Regions from separate parts of the Bacillus sp. FJAT-27231 genome, predicted to be linked through region 2. Evidence: riboswitches for the same ligand, from Rfam matches in the RefSeq annotation. Region 2 holds a riboswitch; the other holds the start of a gene.
What was found. A riboswitch is a leader RNA that binds a small molecule or an ion and turns the genes downstream of it on or off. The one in region 2 is predicted to bind glycine.
Positions count from the first base shown of each region.

Region 1: another riboswitch for glycine. It lies ahead of glyA (serine hydroxymethyltransferase); the one in region 2 lies ahead of gcvT (glycine cleavage system aminomethyltransferase GcvT).

Region 1 covers NZ_LFZU01000001.1:3,486,529-3,494,354, reverse strand. The annotation lists gene AC623_RS16875 (LAGLIDADG family homing endonuclease) at 262-627, opposite strand; gene AC623_RS16870 (winged helix-turn-helix transcriptional regulator) at 822-1,178, opposite strand; gene AC623_RS16865 (nitroreductase family protein) at 1,298-1,924, shown strand; glycine riboswitch at 2,083-2,184, shown strand; glycine riboswitch at 2,188-2,276, shown strand; gene glyA (serine hydroxymethyltransferase) at 2,417-3,667, shown strand; gene AC623_RS16850 (serine dehydratase beta chain) at 3,683-4,201, shown strand; gene sdaAA (L-serine ammonia-lyase, iron-sulfur-dependent, subunit alpha) at 4,201-5,082, shown strand; gene gcvH (glycine cleavage system protein GcvH) at 5,348-5,740, shown strand; gene lipA (lipoyl synthase) at 6,034-6,912, shown strand; gene lpdA (dihydrolipoyl dehydrogenase) at 6,941-7,826, shown strand, end outside.
Region 2 covers NZ_LFZU01000001.1:2,717,814-2,725,639, reverse strand. The annotation lists gene AC623_RS21120 (YqzE family protein) at 1-31, shown strand, start outside; gene AC623_RS13080 (YqhG family protein) at 48-821, opposite strand; gene AC623_RS13075 (DEAD/DEAH box helicase) at 793-2,493, opposite strand; glycine riboswitch at 2,652-2,742, shown strand; glycine riboswitch at 2,746-2,826, shown strand; gene gcvT (glycine cleavage system aminomethyltransferase GcvT) at 2,912-4,012, shown strand; gene gcvPA (aminomethyl-transferring glycine dehydrogenase subunit GcvPA) at 4,034-5,380, shown strand; gene gcvPB (aminomethyl-transferring glycine dehydrogenase subunit GcvPB) at 5,373-6,845, shown strand; gene AC623_RS13055 (rhodanese-like domain-containing protein) at 6,886-7,206, opposite strand; gene AC623_RS13050 (lipoate--protein ligase family protein) at 7,418-7,826, shown strand, end outside.

The sequences.
Region 1 (7,826 bases), 770 kb from region 2:
AGAGATCTGGGTAAAACTATTTTTCGCATAAGACGCCGAAGGACCTGTCTTACTACGCAGGTTCAAGATATAGTCAGTGCCATGACGAAAGCATGGAAAAGCACGTCCCACCGTCTCCACCATACATAATTTGGTGGATATTATCTAGTTAATTAAAAGACTTGCCAAACGTGGCAAGTCTTTTTGTGTTCGTGAACGAGAAGGAGGTCTTTAACAGTTTTTATATGTTAAAAAAGGCTTCCTCAAATAATAATTTTGCTTTTAGCATAGCTGTTGTATACTTTCCATTTCGAGGAGTGACTCTGTCGTAGTGTTCCAATATCCATTTGGCTCGATTTCTTTTTTATCTATTCTGAGATAGGGGGAAACTTCTTTTAAAATAATCAACACACTCTCTTTGTTCTTTATAGACAATGTATAAGAGTCCTTGTGAAGGCCAGGCTTATAATTCTTCTTGTTACTAATGGCTCCGCCGGTCAGTGTTTGAATGTATAGAAGAAGCTCTTTATCCGACGAAGAAATGGTAATGCAAGGACGCCGATGTTCTCTTTGATGCATTCTAGTTAGTGTGATAGAGCCTTCCCCGTCTATAATTCCTGCTAAATAGCCCGCTTCCCAATCTTTCATGTCCTCTCCCCCTAAATTATTGTTATTCCTGAAAAAATGGAAGCTTTATGAAAGAAAAAACTCGTCAAGTTGTGATGATCATCAACTTGTATAGAAGCTTCAAAACATAGAATTGTTATTTCTATGAGTCTATTTTTCTAAGAAAGGATAATAAAAATTAAGTTTTTATTTAGATAATGATCCAAGTATAGGGTTTAGATACGAGAAGCCTTACTAACCCAGCGCATAACAGCCGTGATGACATCTTCCAGTTCTCTGCCGATTGGGGTTAAGGAATAGATGACTTTTCTTGGGGAGGATTCGAATGTCTTCTTTACGACTAGTCCTTCGTTTTCTAGCTCCCGCAGCCGTTCTGTGAGGAGCCGGTCAGAGATGCCAGAGATTTCATTTAGCAATTCGTGATATCTTTTATCACCCTTTAGCAAAGTATAAATAATGATTCCCATCCAACGCTTGCCAATGAATTCAATCGTATGGTGAAAGTTATCGCAAATCGTCGCTTTGTCTTTATGTTTCTTCTGAAGACAATTCCATTCATTTTGTTCGCTCATTCTGATAACCTCAATGTTTTTATCTTAATTTTAGCATAGAGTATTTGACAACCCAAGCTTACTAGTAGTAAGCTTATTTTTGAACTTACTATTAGTAAGTTTAATTGGGAGGGAAAAGTATGATAACAACGATGCCAAGCTTATCAGAAGTCATTCGCAATCGACATTCTGTTAGAAAATATGATCCACATTATAAAATTCCGAGACAGGAAATAGAGGAAATGCTGCAAGAAGCCATGTTAGCTCCATCATCTAGTAATCTTCAGCCGTGGCGCTTTATCGTCATTGATGATGAAGAAACGAAGAAGGAACTGAAGGCTATTGCTTATAATCAGGAGCAAGTTGAGACATCTTCAGCAGTTATTGCCGTTTTAGGTGATATTGAGATGTACAAGAATGTCGAAAAAGTATACCGCAGCAGCTATGAGGCAGGTTTCATCGACGAAGCGAGCATGAACAAGCTAATTCAGAATACGAATAATACTTATCCTAATGCGCCTGTTGAAGCAAGAGCTAATATTGCTTCATTTGACACAGGCCTCGTCTCGATGCAGCTTATGCTGATTGCCAAAGCGAATGGTTACGATACGGTAACGATGGGTGGATTTGATAAGCAAAAATTTGCTGAGCGGTTTGATGTGCCAGAAAGATATATTCCAATTGTTTTAATCGCTCTTGGCAAGGCCGCTGCGCCAGCTCATAAAACGACCCGGCTGCCGCTTGAAGAAATGGTTCGTTTTATCTAATTAAATAAATACCTCTATCAATAGGGGAGTGAAGGAGCATTCCGCGATTTTGCGGGATGCTCCTTTGTTCATTTTATTAACGATAAAAAAATAACAAATTAATCAAAAAACAGTTGACAATTACAACTATTTTTAATATTCTAAACGAAACATAGCGGATGACGATTGTGGGAGAGTGCGAGTAATGAGCCACCGAAGGAGCAAGTTCCAAAAAAGACCCTTGGAACTAATCTCTCAGGTAGAAGAACCACAATGGGACGCACCTCTGGAGAGCGCGTTTAAATACGCCACCAAAGGGGAAGACTCAATCCGATCGCTGGATGGAGTTAAACTCTCAGGTAAAAGGACAGAGAAGGGAACGTTACCCTTTTCTGTCCTTTTTTGCGTGCAGAAAAGGTGACGAGATAGAGCACTTTTCTAAAAGAGAAGAGTGAAAAAGCTTGGTTATTCAGCAGCGAGCGAACGAAATGTAAACGAATAGGAGGCGTAGAGATGAGTTTGCAAAATAATGATTTCACTATTTTCGAAGCGATTGAGCATGAGAAACGTCGCCAGCATGAAACGCTGGAGTTGATTGCATCAGAGAACTTTGTCAGCACGGATGTTTTAGAAGCAATGGGAAGCGTCATGACAAATAAATATGCTGAGGGTTATCCGGGGAAACGTTATTACGGCGGCTGTGAATTTGTTGATGTGGCAGAGCGGACAGCGATTGAACGGTTAACGACACTGTTCGGTGCCAAGTATGCCAATGTTCAGCCTCATTCAGGGGCACAGGCGAACCTTGCCGTTTTTTATGCATTGCTTCAGCCTGGCGACAAAATTATGGGGATGAATCTTTCGCACGGCGGGCATTTAACTCACGGAAGTCCTGTAAGCATCTCTGGCAAGTGGTTTGAAGTAGTTTCTTACGGAGTCAAGGAAGATACACAATTAATTGATTATGACGAAGTAGAGGCGATGGCTCGTAAAGAAAAGCCCAAATTAATTATTGCTGGTGCAAGCGCTTACCCAAGGACGATTGATTTTGCCAGATTCAAAGAAATTGCCGATCAAGTGGGTGCAAAGTTCATGGTAGACATGGCACACATCGCGGGACTTGTAGCAGCCGGTCTTCACCCTTCTCCGATTCCTTATGCAGATGTAGTGACAAGCACGACCCATAAAACATTAAGAGGACCACGCGGCGGCTTTATTTTAACGAACGACGAAGAGATCATTAAAGCGGTTAACAAAGCGGTATTCCCTGGTATTCAAGGTGGACCGTTGATGCATATCATTGCCGCAAAAGCGGTTGCTTTTAACGAAGCTCTACAGCCAGCCTTTAAAGATTACGCCAAACAGGTGATTAAAAACAGCCAAAAACTTGGGGAAGTATTAAAGAAAGAAGGAGCAGCTCTCGTCTCTGGAGGAACGGATAATCATCTGATTTTGCTAGATGTGCGCCCATGGGGGTTAACTGGAAAAGAAGCAGAGCGTCTGCTTGAAGAAGCAGGAATCACAGTGAATAAGAATACGATTCCTTACGATCCAGAAAGTCCTTTTGTGACGAGCGGAGTCCGGATGGGAACTGCTGCCTTAACAACGCGCGGAATGAAAGAAGAACAAATGGAACAGATTGCCCAAGTGATTGCTGCTGTACTGAAAAGTAAAGGGGAGCCGGCAGTGGTGGCAGAGGCTAAAGAAAAAACTGCGTCTATCTGCGGAGTTTATCCGTTATTCCAACAGCCGATCAACGTATAAGAAAGGAGCATCATAATGGAATTTCAGAGTTGCTTTGATATTATCGGACCTATTATGGTTGGACCATCAAGTTCCCATACTGCTGGTGTTGTGTCGATTGGCAAATTCATTTATGAACTGCTGGATGGTTGTCCTGAAGAGGCAGACATTATTTTCTACGACTCTTTTGCTGAAACGTATCAAGGCCATGGGACAGATAAAGCACTTCTTGGCGGATTACTCGGCATGGGTACGGATGACCCGGGAATTCGGCATGCATTGCAGCTTGCATATAAAGCGGGTCTTGATTACACGATTGAACCTCAAGGGTCTTGCCTATTCTTTGATCATCCCAATACAACGATGGTAACCGCAAAAAGAGGGGATCATCTTGTAAAAGTAGGCGGAGCTTCGCTAGGAGGCGGTTTATCTAAAATCTTTATGATTAACGGACGAATGGTGGATATCCGTCTGAGCACAAGCGATGATTTTTCAGCCTTGGCTAAAAACTACCAAGTGTACCGATTAAGAGAAGAAATTGCGAGGAATGCCTGATGGAAATTTTATCAATGAGAGAACTTCTGGAATTCTGTGAAAAGGAACAGAAAACGATCGGTGAAACCATGCTGATGCTGGAAGAAAAGAAGTCAGGAAGAGATCAACAAACGATTCTTCGTATGATGGAAGAACGATTGATCAAGATGAAGGAAGCCGTTGATATTGGAACAAAGGATTCCTCTCCTGCACCAAGCGGTATTTCAGGGGGAGATGCCGTTAAGATGGGAGAGTACGTGAAGTCTGGAAAACCGCTTACAGGCAGCTATATTAGCCAGGCTATGACATTTTCACTCGCTACTTCAGAGAGCAATGCTCGAATGGGTGTTATTGTAGCCACTCCAACTGCTGGAGCAGCAGGCATTTTACCTGGCGTGCTATTCTCCCTGCATCAAAATGATGGAACGCCTTTTAAAGATTTGGTTATGGGATTATTTACGGCTAGCATGCTTGGGTATGTAATTGCCAATCGCTCATTTATTTCAGGGGCTGCTGGCGGTTGTCAGGCAGAGGTTGGCTCGGCAGCTGCGATGGCTGCCGGTACCATTACGGAATTAAAGGGAGGAAGCCCGCAGCAAGCGGTACATGCAACCGCTATAGCAATGAAATCTCTTTTGGGATTAGTTTGTGATCCTGTTGCCGGTCTTGTCGAAGTGCCTTGCGTTAAACGAAATGCAATTGGCACATCCATTGCTTTTTCAGCTGCCGATCTGGCTCTTGCCGGAGTAGAAAGCCGGATTCCGTGTGATGAAGTGATTGAGGCAATGTATAAGGTAGGGAAAGACATGCCAAGAACACTCCGGGAAACAGCTCTTGGGGGCCTTGCCGTAACGGAAACGGGACTCAAGGTTAAAGAACGGCTGTTTTGCAGTAAAAAATAACGAGAAGTTCGTAAGTCAATCCAGACATCATGCAGGGGGAACAACATGATGTCTGGATCTAACATCACGATAAAAGGGGAAGCGTGAGTTTGATCGCTACGTATTTTCAGAGGGAAGAAAGGATAGGGTATAGCTTTTGGGAGCTGTACCCATCCATGCACAAAAAAGACGTCACGATAGAGGTGCTGTCTTACACAAAAGGGGTTTACTAAGTTTTTATATAAATAAAAGAAAAAGCGTTGTAGAGAAAGGGAGAAAAGAAACAATGACAAAAGCGACTGCAGATTTACTATATAGCAAAGAGCACGAATGGGTATTTCAACTAAGTGGAAACCGTGTAAGAATCGGTATTTCTGATTATGCACAAAAACAGTTGGGTGATATCGTATTCGTAGAAAATCCAGAAGTGGATGGCGAAGTAGCAGCAAATGAATCGATGGGAACAATTGAATCGGTCAAGGCGGTATCAGAGTTATTCTCTCCTGTATCTGGCACGGTCGTGACAGTGAATGAGCTATTAGAAGATGAACCTGCGTTAATTAACGAGCAGCCATATGAAGACGGCTGGTTAATTGAAGTAGAAATGTCTAATCCAGAAGAGCTTAAAGAACTTTTAAGCGAAAATGGCTACCAAGAATTTATTCGTGAAGAAGAGTAAGCAGAGCATGAACGCTATTCCCTCCTTTATGTAAAACAAGAGAAGGGGAAGTTTTTCGTCAGGGATGAACAATCAAGCACACAGTTTTCCGTTCTATCTTTCGCACAATCGGTAGCTAGGACAGCTCAATACTGCATGACATACAAGAGAAAGAGACGGAAGACATTCCATTATGTATGAATGTAAGGCGAAACCACTGTGAATGAAGGGCATGAAAAAGTACTTTCTAACCTGCTCATTCTAGTGGTTTTAATTAAGTCAAAATTAAGTCAAGCGTGGTAGGAGTGGATGATATGGCGAATGAGTATGTCCGCAAACCGGAATGGCTCAAAATTAAATTAAATACAAACGAAGATTATACAGGACTAAAGAAAATGATGCGTGAAAAAAAGCTGCACACGGTTTGTGAAGAAGCAAAATGTCCTAATATCCACGAATGCTGGGCTGTGCGTAAAACGGCAACCTTTATGATTTTAGGAAGTGTCTGCACGCGCGCCTGCCGTTTCTGTGCTGTGCAGACTGGCCTTCCAACGGAACTAGATTGGAACGAGCCGAAGCGTGTAGCAGAATCAGTCGAGCAAATGGGGTTAAAGCATGTGGTCATTACGGCTGTAGCTCGTGATGATTTAAAAGACGGCGGCGCAGGAGTTTTTGCCGAAACGGTAAGAGCCGTAAGAGAACGCAACCCGTTTTGCAGCATTGAAGTATTGCCTTCTGATATGAACGGAAAATATGAAAATTTAAAGCTGTTAATGGATGCCAAACCAGATATTTTAAATCACAATATTGAAACGGTAAGAAGATTAACGCCGAGAGTCCGTGCGCGGGCAACTTATGAGCGTTCTCTTGAACTTTTAAGAAGAGCAAAAGAACTAAATCCGCTTACGCCGACGAAATCCAGCATTATGATTGGGCTCGGAGAAACAAAAGAAGAAATTATTGAAACGATGGATGACCTATTGGCTAACAACGTAGACATCGTAACCATTGGACAGTATTTACAACCAACAAAACGACATTTAAAGGTGCAGAAATATTGGAGTCCAGAAGAATTCAATGAATTAAAGGAGATTGCTTTATCGAAAGGATTCAGTCATTGCGAGGCAGGCCCGCTCGTTCGTTCTTCCTATCATGCAGATGAACAGGTTCGTGCTGCTGTATCGAACCGATAAAGTGAGTAAATAAAAAGGGGAGAACAAAATGGGAGTATACGATCTTGTGATCATTGGAGGCGGAACGGGTGGATACGTTGCAGCCATTCGAGCTTCACAGTTAGGTTTAAAAACGGCAGTGGTAGAAAAGGGAGAGCTTGGCGGAACGTGCCTTCATGCAGGCTGTATCCCGAGTAAGGCATTATTGAGAAGTGCAGAAATATACAAAAATGCAAAAAATGGCGAGGAGTTTGGGGTCATTGCTCCTGAAGTACGTTTAGACTTCTCTAAGGTACAGGCTCGAAAAGAGTCAATTACGGCCCGTTTGCTTAAAGGCATCCAGCATTTAATGAAAAAAGGGAAAATCGATATATATGAAGGAAAAGGTCACATCGTCCAACCAAAGGCTGTTTCAGTTGAGTTGAGAAGTGGAGAAGAGAGCATATTGCTAAACGCAGAAAATATAGTGATTGCAACAGGGTCTCGTCCAAGAATGCTCTCTGGTTTAGAAGCGGATGGACAATATGTGATGACATCCGACGAGGCGCTGCAAATGGAAGAGCTGCCAAATTCTATTATCGTTGTCGGCGGCGGCGTTATTGGCATTGAATGGGCGTCTATGCTCGTTGACTTTGGTTTAGACGTAACCGTCATTGAATATGCAGATCGCATCTTGCCGACAGAAGATAAAGATATTTCAAAAGAAGTCCAGCGTCTTATGAAGAAAAAAGGTGTCAAAATTATCACAAGCGCAAAGGTATTGCCAGAAACATTAGAAAAAGGCGATGGAGTTTCCATTAAAGCAGAGCATAAAGGAAGCGAAAAATCATTTTCTGCTGATAAGTTGTTGGTGTCGGTTGGAAGACAGCCGAATGTTGAAGGAGTAGGCCTAGAAAATACCGCCGTCTCATTAGAGAGAGGATTTATTAAAACCA
Region 2 (7,826 bases):
GGCGCTGCGCCAGCTCTTTTATAAAAAGTGATGGCGCAGCGCTTTATTTAGGAATGCAAGTAAATCACCCCACCATTAATAATATTCACATCGATCTTTGGAGAATATTGTTTTTCTAATGCCGCCTTTTCGATAAAATAAGCCTCAGGTTTTTCTTCGTCTTCATAAAAAGAATCAAGCAGGAGGGAGTCTTCCTCCCATTCTTTTTGTGCTTTTACCGCCCATTGATGATTTTCTTTTTCAAGCTGGGAGGTTAAAAAGCGCTGCAATCGCTTAACGCCGCTTTTTGGTTTAATTAAGGGAGTAATGGTAAAAGAAAAATCAGGGATTTTTGATACGAGCTGTTTACGGTTGAGTACGTCCATGAACTCTTCTTGAATCATTCCGTTAATTAAATTGAGGCCAAGTGAATAAAAGATATCTTTTTTATGATTGGCTTCATAGGATACTTTTACATTTATTAAAAGCCATGGATGAAGCGGCTGGCGATGACCGGTGGCTCTTTGTTCGTAGAGCCTGATAAAACGGGTATGTTCTTTCGCCGATTGAAAAATCTGTTGCAGACGAGGGGTGCCGAAGTGGATAGATTCCCCTTCAAGATCAGCCGGTATTTTGGTTTGATCGGTAATGAAGGTTACGGAAAGCGGCTCCGCTTTCATTCCAGTTTTTTCGGCATAATGCCAATAAAAAGGCCGATTCATCAATTCTTTATCAATGGCAGGCGTTAGTTTGACACTAAGTGACCCTTCTGTTTTCTCTAAAAAAGTACATTCAGTGGCTTTAAAATAGTCTTCAAGAAATAGATGAATTTCGTTCTTCACTAAAGCGCTCCTCCTCTTTTTTCCACTCGTTGGCTAATTCGATGGCCGCTTCAAGGTTTTTCATTTTGACGTGCAGCTCTCCTTCTGTTTTGGAGTGCTGAAAAATATCCACTAAATGTTCCTGCATATTAGGAAGATCGATTCTCTCTAAAATATCATCTAGTTGCCCGACAGCCTGCTCAAATAGATGGATTTTTTCATAGAGCAGCTGCAGAATTCGGTCTTCAATTGTATCTTCAATGCTGAAGTTATAAATGCACACATCTTTTGTTTGTCCGAATCGATGAACACGGCCGATCCGCTGTTCAAGTCGCATTGGATTCCAGGGAAGATCAAAATTAATGACATGGTGGCAAAATTGTAGGTTTAATCCTTCGCCGCCCGCTTCCGTCGCGATTAGAATCTGAGCCTGCTTCTCGAAAAGCTGCTTCATCCAATCTTTCTTTCCGCGTTTAAACCCACCGCGGAAGGGGACGGATGTAATCCCGTTTTGTTTAAAGAACCACTGTAAATATAGCTGCGTTGCCCGGTATTCAGTAAAAATAATTACTTTGTCATTAATCGATTGAACGAGCTGAAGTGCTTTTTCTGCTTTAGAGTTGTGCGTAATGTTCTGTATATGTGACAAAGCGTTTTGAAAACTCTCTGGAAAATCAAGATGGTTTCCATTCAGCTTCTTCGCCATGTTTCTTAAGGTGAAAAAGACGGCTTCTTTGCTGCTGCAGGCTTCCCGCTGCAAAGTAAGCAAGGAAAAAGCAGACCGTACATCATCTGGCTGGCTGCGGACGAGCTGTTCAAGAGCTTGATAGAGCGAGCGTTCTTCCTCTGTGAAAGTCACTTTAACGGATTCTACTTTTCTGGCTGTCCACTCCACACCTGTATCCTGCCGACGGTTACGAATCATCACTTTATTCATGAGCTTAATTAAATGGTGATGGTTTTGTACTTGCCGGTCTCCTTTTTTAAACTGCTCACTAAACTGTCCTTCGCTTCCCAAATGACCAGGCTTTAATAGCGAAACGAGATGGAACATTTCATCAAGCCGGTTTTGAATAGGTGTCGCTGTGAGTAATAGGCAAAATTTCTTTTTTAAGTGACGGACAAATTGATAGTTTTTTGTTTTATGGTTTTTTAATTTATGAGCTTCATCAATAATAACTAAGTCATAGTCTTGTTCATAAATTTTTTCCTTGTGCGGACTTCGTTTGGCTGTATCGATCGAGGAAATGACGATATCATGCTCATCCCAGGCATAAAACTTCTTTTGGGCAATAGCAGGAATGTAAAATTTAGTAGTTAACTCATGGGCCCATTGAGAAACGAGAGAAGCCGGAGCTAAGATTAAAACTTTTTTCACGAGGCCGCGAATCAAATACTCTTTTAATACTAGCCCAGCTTCGATTGTTTTGCCGAGTCCTACTTCATCCGCTAAAATAGCTTTGCCATTCATTTCTTCCACTACTCTTCTAGCTGCTTCAAGCTGATGCGGAAGAGCCGTAAGTTCCGGCAGAAAGCTAGGAGCTAACAATCCTTCAAAATCAGGGACCATCATTCGTCTTTCCATATTAATAGTCGATTGGAAAAGCGGCCAGCTCCCCCAAGGCCCATCTTGTTCGAGTCTTTTTTCTAATTCCTCTTCCCAGCTATGATCGAAATAAATTTCCACATCCATTTGAAAAACTCCTTTATAAAATATGTTGCCGAAACCTTACCTTTAATGGTAGGATGTAAGTGAACAAAATATTATGTCATTTTGCAAAAAAGCGAATATTGTTGATTTACTCTAATCCGATGTTCATAGTATGCCCATTTATTAACTAAATATAGCGAATGAAGGCGAGGGGAGAGACTGTTTATACAGCGCCGAAGGAGCAAACAAGCTTTTTGTGAATCTCTCAGGCAAAAGAACTCTTGCTGGACGCGACTCTGGAGAGCGTTTCGTTAACGAAACCACCAAAGAAGACAGCCTGTTTACCAGGTTAAACTTTCAGGTTCAAGGACAGAGAACAACTTGTAAAAGCTGTTCTTTGTCTTTTTTTATGCAAAAATAATGGGCTGAACCGCAGGAAGACAATGAAAGGGGTAGGGAAATGGGAGAATTAAAGCGCACACCATTGTTTGAATCGTACCAGCGATCTGGAGCAAAAACGATTGATTTTGGAGGATGGGAACTGCCTGTTCAATTTTCAAGTATTAAAGAAGAACATGAGGCTGTCCGCACAAAGGCAGGGCTTTTTGATGTTTCTCATATGGGGGAAATTACAGTAAAGGGAAAAGACTCCTTAGCCTTTCTACAAAAAATGATGACGAACGACTTGTCAAAGCTCCAGCCAGATCAAGCAATCTATACGATTATGTGTAATGAAAAAGGCGGAGCTGTCGATGATTTGCTCGTCTACATGCTAGCTGAAGATGATTATCTACTTGTTGTGAATGCAGCGAATACAGATAAAGATTTTGATTGGCTGAAGAAGCATCAAGCAGGAAATATAGAAGTTGAAAACGTATCAAAAGACTGGGCACAACTCGCTATTCAAGGTCCTGCTGCTGAAGGAATTTTGCAAAAGCTAGTGGCTGATGTGGATTTAAGTGAGATTAAGTCTTTTAAGTTTAAGCAGGAAGTTAGAATTAACGGGATACCAGCTCTCGTATCACGAACTGGTTACACAGGAGAAGATGGCTTTGAGATTTATAGCCGAAGTGAAGATGCCCCTAAGCTATGGGAAGATCTTTTAGAGGCTGGCAAAGAAGACGGTCTTCTTCCATGCGGACTCGGTGCGCGTGATACCTTACGCTTTGAAGCGAACCTTGCTTTATATGGACAGGAGCTAGCTGATGATATTTCACCACTTGAAGCAGGCTTAGGTTTTGCAGTAAAGACAAACAAAGAGGACTTTATTGGCCTAGACGTGTTGAAAGAGCAGAAAGAAAATGGTCCGAAGCGGAAATTGATTGGTCTTGAGATGATAGATCGGGGAATTCCGCGTCACGGCTATCTTGTTTTTTCCGGTGAAGAAGAAGTGGGTCATGTAACGACCGGTACTCAATCACCGACGTTAAAGAAAAATATTGGTCTGGCTTTAGTGAAAGCAGAGTATGCTGTACCTGATCAAGAGCTGCAAGTAGAAATCCGCGGCAAAAAATTAACAGCTAAAACGGTAAAACCACCATTTTATAAACGCTCAAAATAAGAAAGAGAGAAGGGGAATATAATGAAGCATCGTTACTTGCCGATGACAGAAACGGATAAAAAGGAAATGCTTGCAACAGTGGGTGTCCAAACGGTAGATGAATTATTTGCCGACATTCCTGAAAAAGTACGTTTTCAGGGATTATATAATATTAAAGAAGCAAAAGCAGAACCAGCGTTGAAAAAAGAATTAAGCGCAATGGCTGCTAAAAACATCAATGCGAAACAATATGCTTCCTTTTTAGGGGCAGGTGTATATGATCACTATACGCCGTCTATTGTAGACCACGTTATTTCTCGTTCAGAATTTTACACAGCTTACACACCGTACCAGCCAGAAATTTCCCAAGGGGAACTGCAAGCGATCTTTGAATTCCAAACGATGATTTGCGAATTAACGGGTATGGATGTAGCGAACTCTTCTATGTATGACGGAGGCACAGCGTTGGCGGAAGCAGCTATGCTAAGCGCTGGTCAGACGAAAAGAAAGAAAGTACTCGTATCAGAAACGGTTCATCCAGAGTCACGCGATGTGTTAGCGACTTACGCAAAAGGCCAAAACATTGAAGTAGTGGTAATCCCGCACAAAAATGGAGTAACAGACATTGATCAGCTAAATGAATTAGTCGATAACGATACAGCAGCTGTGATCGTTCAATATCCTAACTTCTTCGGTGCGATTGAGTCACTTTCTGAAGTAGAAAAAGCGGCTCATGACGCAAAAGCCATGTTTGTTGTTTCTTCTAATCCACTTGCTCTTGGTGCACTGACACCTCCAGGAAAATTTGGTGCTGATATTGTGATCGGTGACGCTCAGCCATTTGGCATTCCGGCTCAATTTGGCGGACCGCACTGCGGATACTTTGCAGTAACGAAAAAGCTGATGCGTAAAGTGCCAGGCCGTCTCGTTGGCCAGACGCATGATGATCAAGGACAACGCGGCTTCGTATTGACGCTGCAAGCACGCGAGCAGCATATCCGTCGTGACAAAGCGACTTCTAACATTTGCTCCAATCAGGCACTTAACGCTCTTGCAGCCAGTGTAGCTATGACAGCTTTAGGTAAAAAAGGTGTGCGTGAAATCGCGACACAAAACTTGCAAAAAGCATTTTTTGCTAGAGAGACGTTAAAGCAAAATGGAGTAGAAGTCTTGTTTGAGGGACCTGTATTTAATGAATTTGTTATTCGCCTCAATAAACCGGTAAGAGAAGTAAACCAAAAGCTGCTTGAAAAAGGCATTATTGGCGGTTATGACCTTGGTCTTACTTACGATGGTCTTGAAAATTGCATGCTCGTTGCTGTGACAGAACTGCGGACAAAAGAAGAAATTGAACTTTTTGCAAAAGAATTGGGGGATAGCCATGAATAAGAAGGACCAAGAGCTTATTTTCGAATTGTCTCAACCAGGGCGGATTGGCTATAGTCTGCCTGAATTAGATGTACCAGAAGCAGATTTGTCTGCCCTTTTGCCTGCAGGATATTTACGTGAGGAAGAGCCGGAACTTCCGGAAGTCTCTGAACTTGATATTATGCGTCATTACACAGCGCTATCAAATAGAAACCATGGTGTGGATTCTGGATTTTATCCACTTGGTTCTTGTACGATGAAATACAATCCGAAAATTAATGAAGACGTTGCTCGTTTTGAAGGTTTTGCTCATGTGCATCCCCTTCAACAAGAAGAAACTGTACAAGGAGCAATGGAGCTATTGTACGACCTTCAAGAGCATTTAAAAGAAATTACAGGCATGGATGAAGTGACACTGCAGCCAGCAGCAGGAGCTCAGGGTGAGTGGACGGGATTAATGATGATTCGTGCTTACCATGAAGAAAACGGGGACTTTAATCGTACAAAAGTAATTGTACCGGATTCTGCTCACGGTACAAACCCAGCCTCTGCTACAGTTGCCGGTTTTGAAACGGTAACGGTGAAGTCTGGGGAAGACGGCTTAGTAGATTTAGAAGATTTAAGACGGGTAGCGGACGAGACAACTGCAGCGCTCATGCTGACAAATCCAAATACACTTGGCTTATTTGAAGAAAATATTTTAGAAATCACTGAAATCATTCACGGTGTCGGCGGCAAGGTGTATTATGACGGCGCCAACTTAAATGCCGTTATGTCAAAAGCCCGTCCTGGAGATATGGGATTTGATGTGGTTCACTTAAATCTCCATAAAACATTTACGGGTCCTCACGGCGGCGGCGGTCCGGGTTCTGGTCCAGTCGGCGTGAAGAAGGATTTAATTCCTTACTTGCCAAAACCGGTTCTAGTGAAAGAAGAAGGCGTCTATCGTTTCGATTATAACCGCCCGCAGTCCATTGGCCGCGTAAAACCGTTTTACGGAAACTTTGGCATTAATGTTCGCGCTTATACGTATATCCGCTCAATGGGCCCAGATGGCTTAAAAGCGGTAACAGAATATGCGGTATTAAACGCTAACTATATGATGCGCAGACTTGCTCCTTATTTTGACCTGCCGTTTAACCGTCATTGTAAGCATGAATTTGTACTCAGCGGAAAACGCCAGAAAAAGCTTGGGGTGCGTACGCTTGACATTGCTAAGCGTCTGTTAGACTTCGGTTTCCATCCACCTACAATTTACTTCCCATTAAATGTGGAAGAATGTATTATGATCGAACCGACTGAAACAGAGTCAAAAGAAACGCTAGATGCTTTCATCGACGTTATGATTCAAATTGCGAAGGAAGCAGAAGCTAACCCAGAAATCGTTCAAGAAGCGCCGCATACAACCGTCATCGGCCGTCTTGATGAAACAGCAGCAGCTCGTAAGCCAGTTCTTCGTTACGAGCGGGAATTGCAGAACGCTTAAATGTTTACAATAGAAAAACTGCCTCGGTGGAGGCAGTTTTTTACTTACTTTTTACTTTTCCAGTCCAGCCTTTGAACCCGCCTTGTAAGTGATATAAATCGCGGTAGCCTTTTTTGTACAATGTCTGAGCAGCTCTGCCGCTGCGCAGGCCGCTTTGGCAATACAGATACACAGGCTTGTCCGGACGAATTTCCTTCATGCGCGTTTTCATTTGTGTAAGCGGAATGTTGCGCGCGCCTAAAATGTGACCCGCTTCAAATTCGTTCGGTTCACGGACATCAATGAGCTGAGCTTTGCGGTACCCTTTAATGAACTCTTCCTGGGAGAGCGACTTGACCGCTTTTTTCTGGGAAAAATACATATATAAAGTATACAGAATGATGGCGCCTAAAATGGCAGCTATTGTATAAAGCAATGGATACACCCCTTCCTAGTAAACATGCACTGATTTCTATTATAAACGTGGCTGCGGGAAGAATCAAAAGAAATAAACGAGCGATAACTCTTTGTTTTTGTCTCTGCTTTTGATACACTAAGTGGGTGAATTTATCATGAAAAAGGCGGCAATCACCATGAAAAAAGAGATTTGGAGATTTGTTGATTCCGGCCGGCAGACGGCAGAATTCAATATGGCAATGGATGAGGCGCTATTAGAATGGCATAGCAAAGGGAAAATCCCGCCTGTGATTCGTTTCTACGGCTGGGAACCAGCAGCGTTGTCAATTGGGTATTTTCAAAAAGCAACAAAGGAAATTGATTTGGAGGCTGTTAAACGGCATGGTCTTGGCTTTGTCCGCCGTCCAACTGGCGGTAGAGGCGTGCTTCATGAACATGAGTTAACGTATAGTGTCATCGTTACGGAGGAGCATCCAAATATGCCAGCTGGGGTGACAGAGGCATACAGAGTGATATCTGAGGGAATCTTAAAAGGATTCCATCACCTTAGTCTAGAGGCTTATTTTGCAGTACCACGGACAGAAG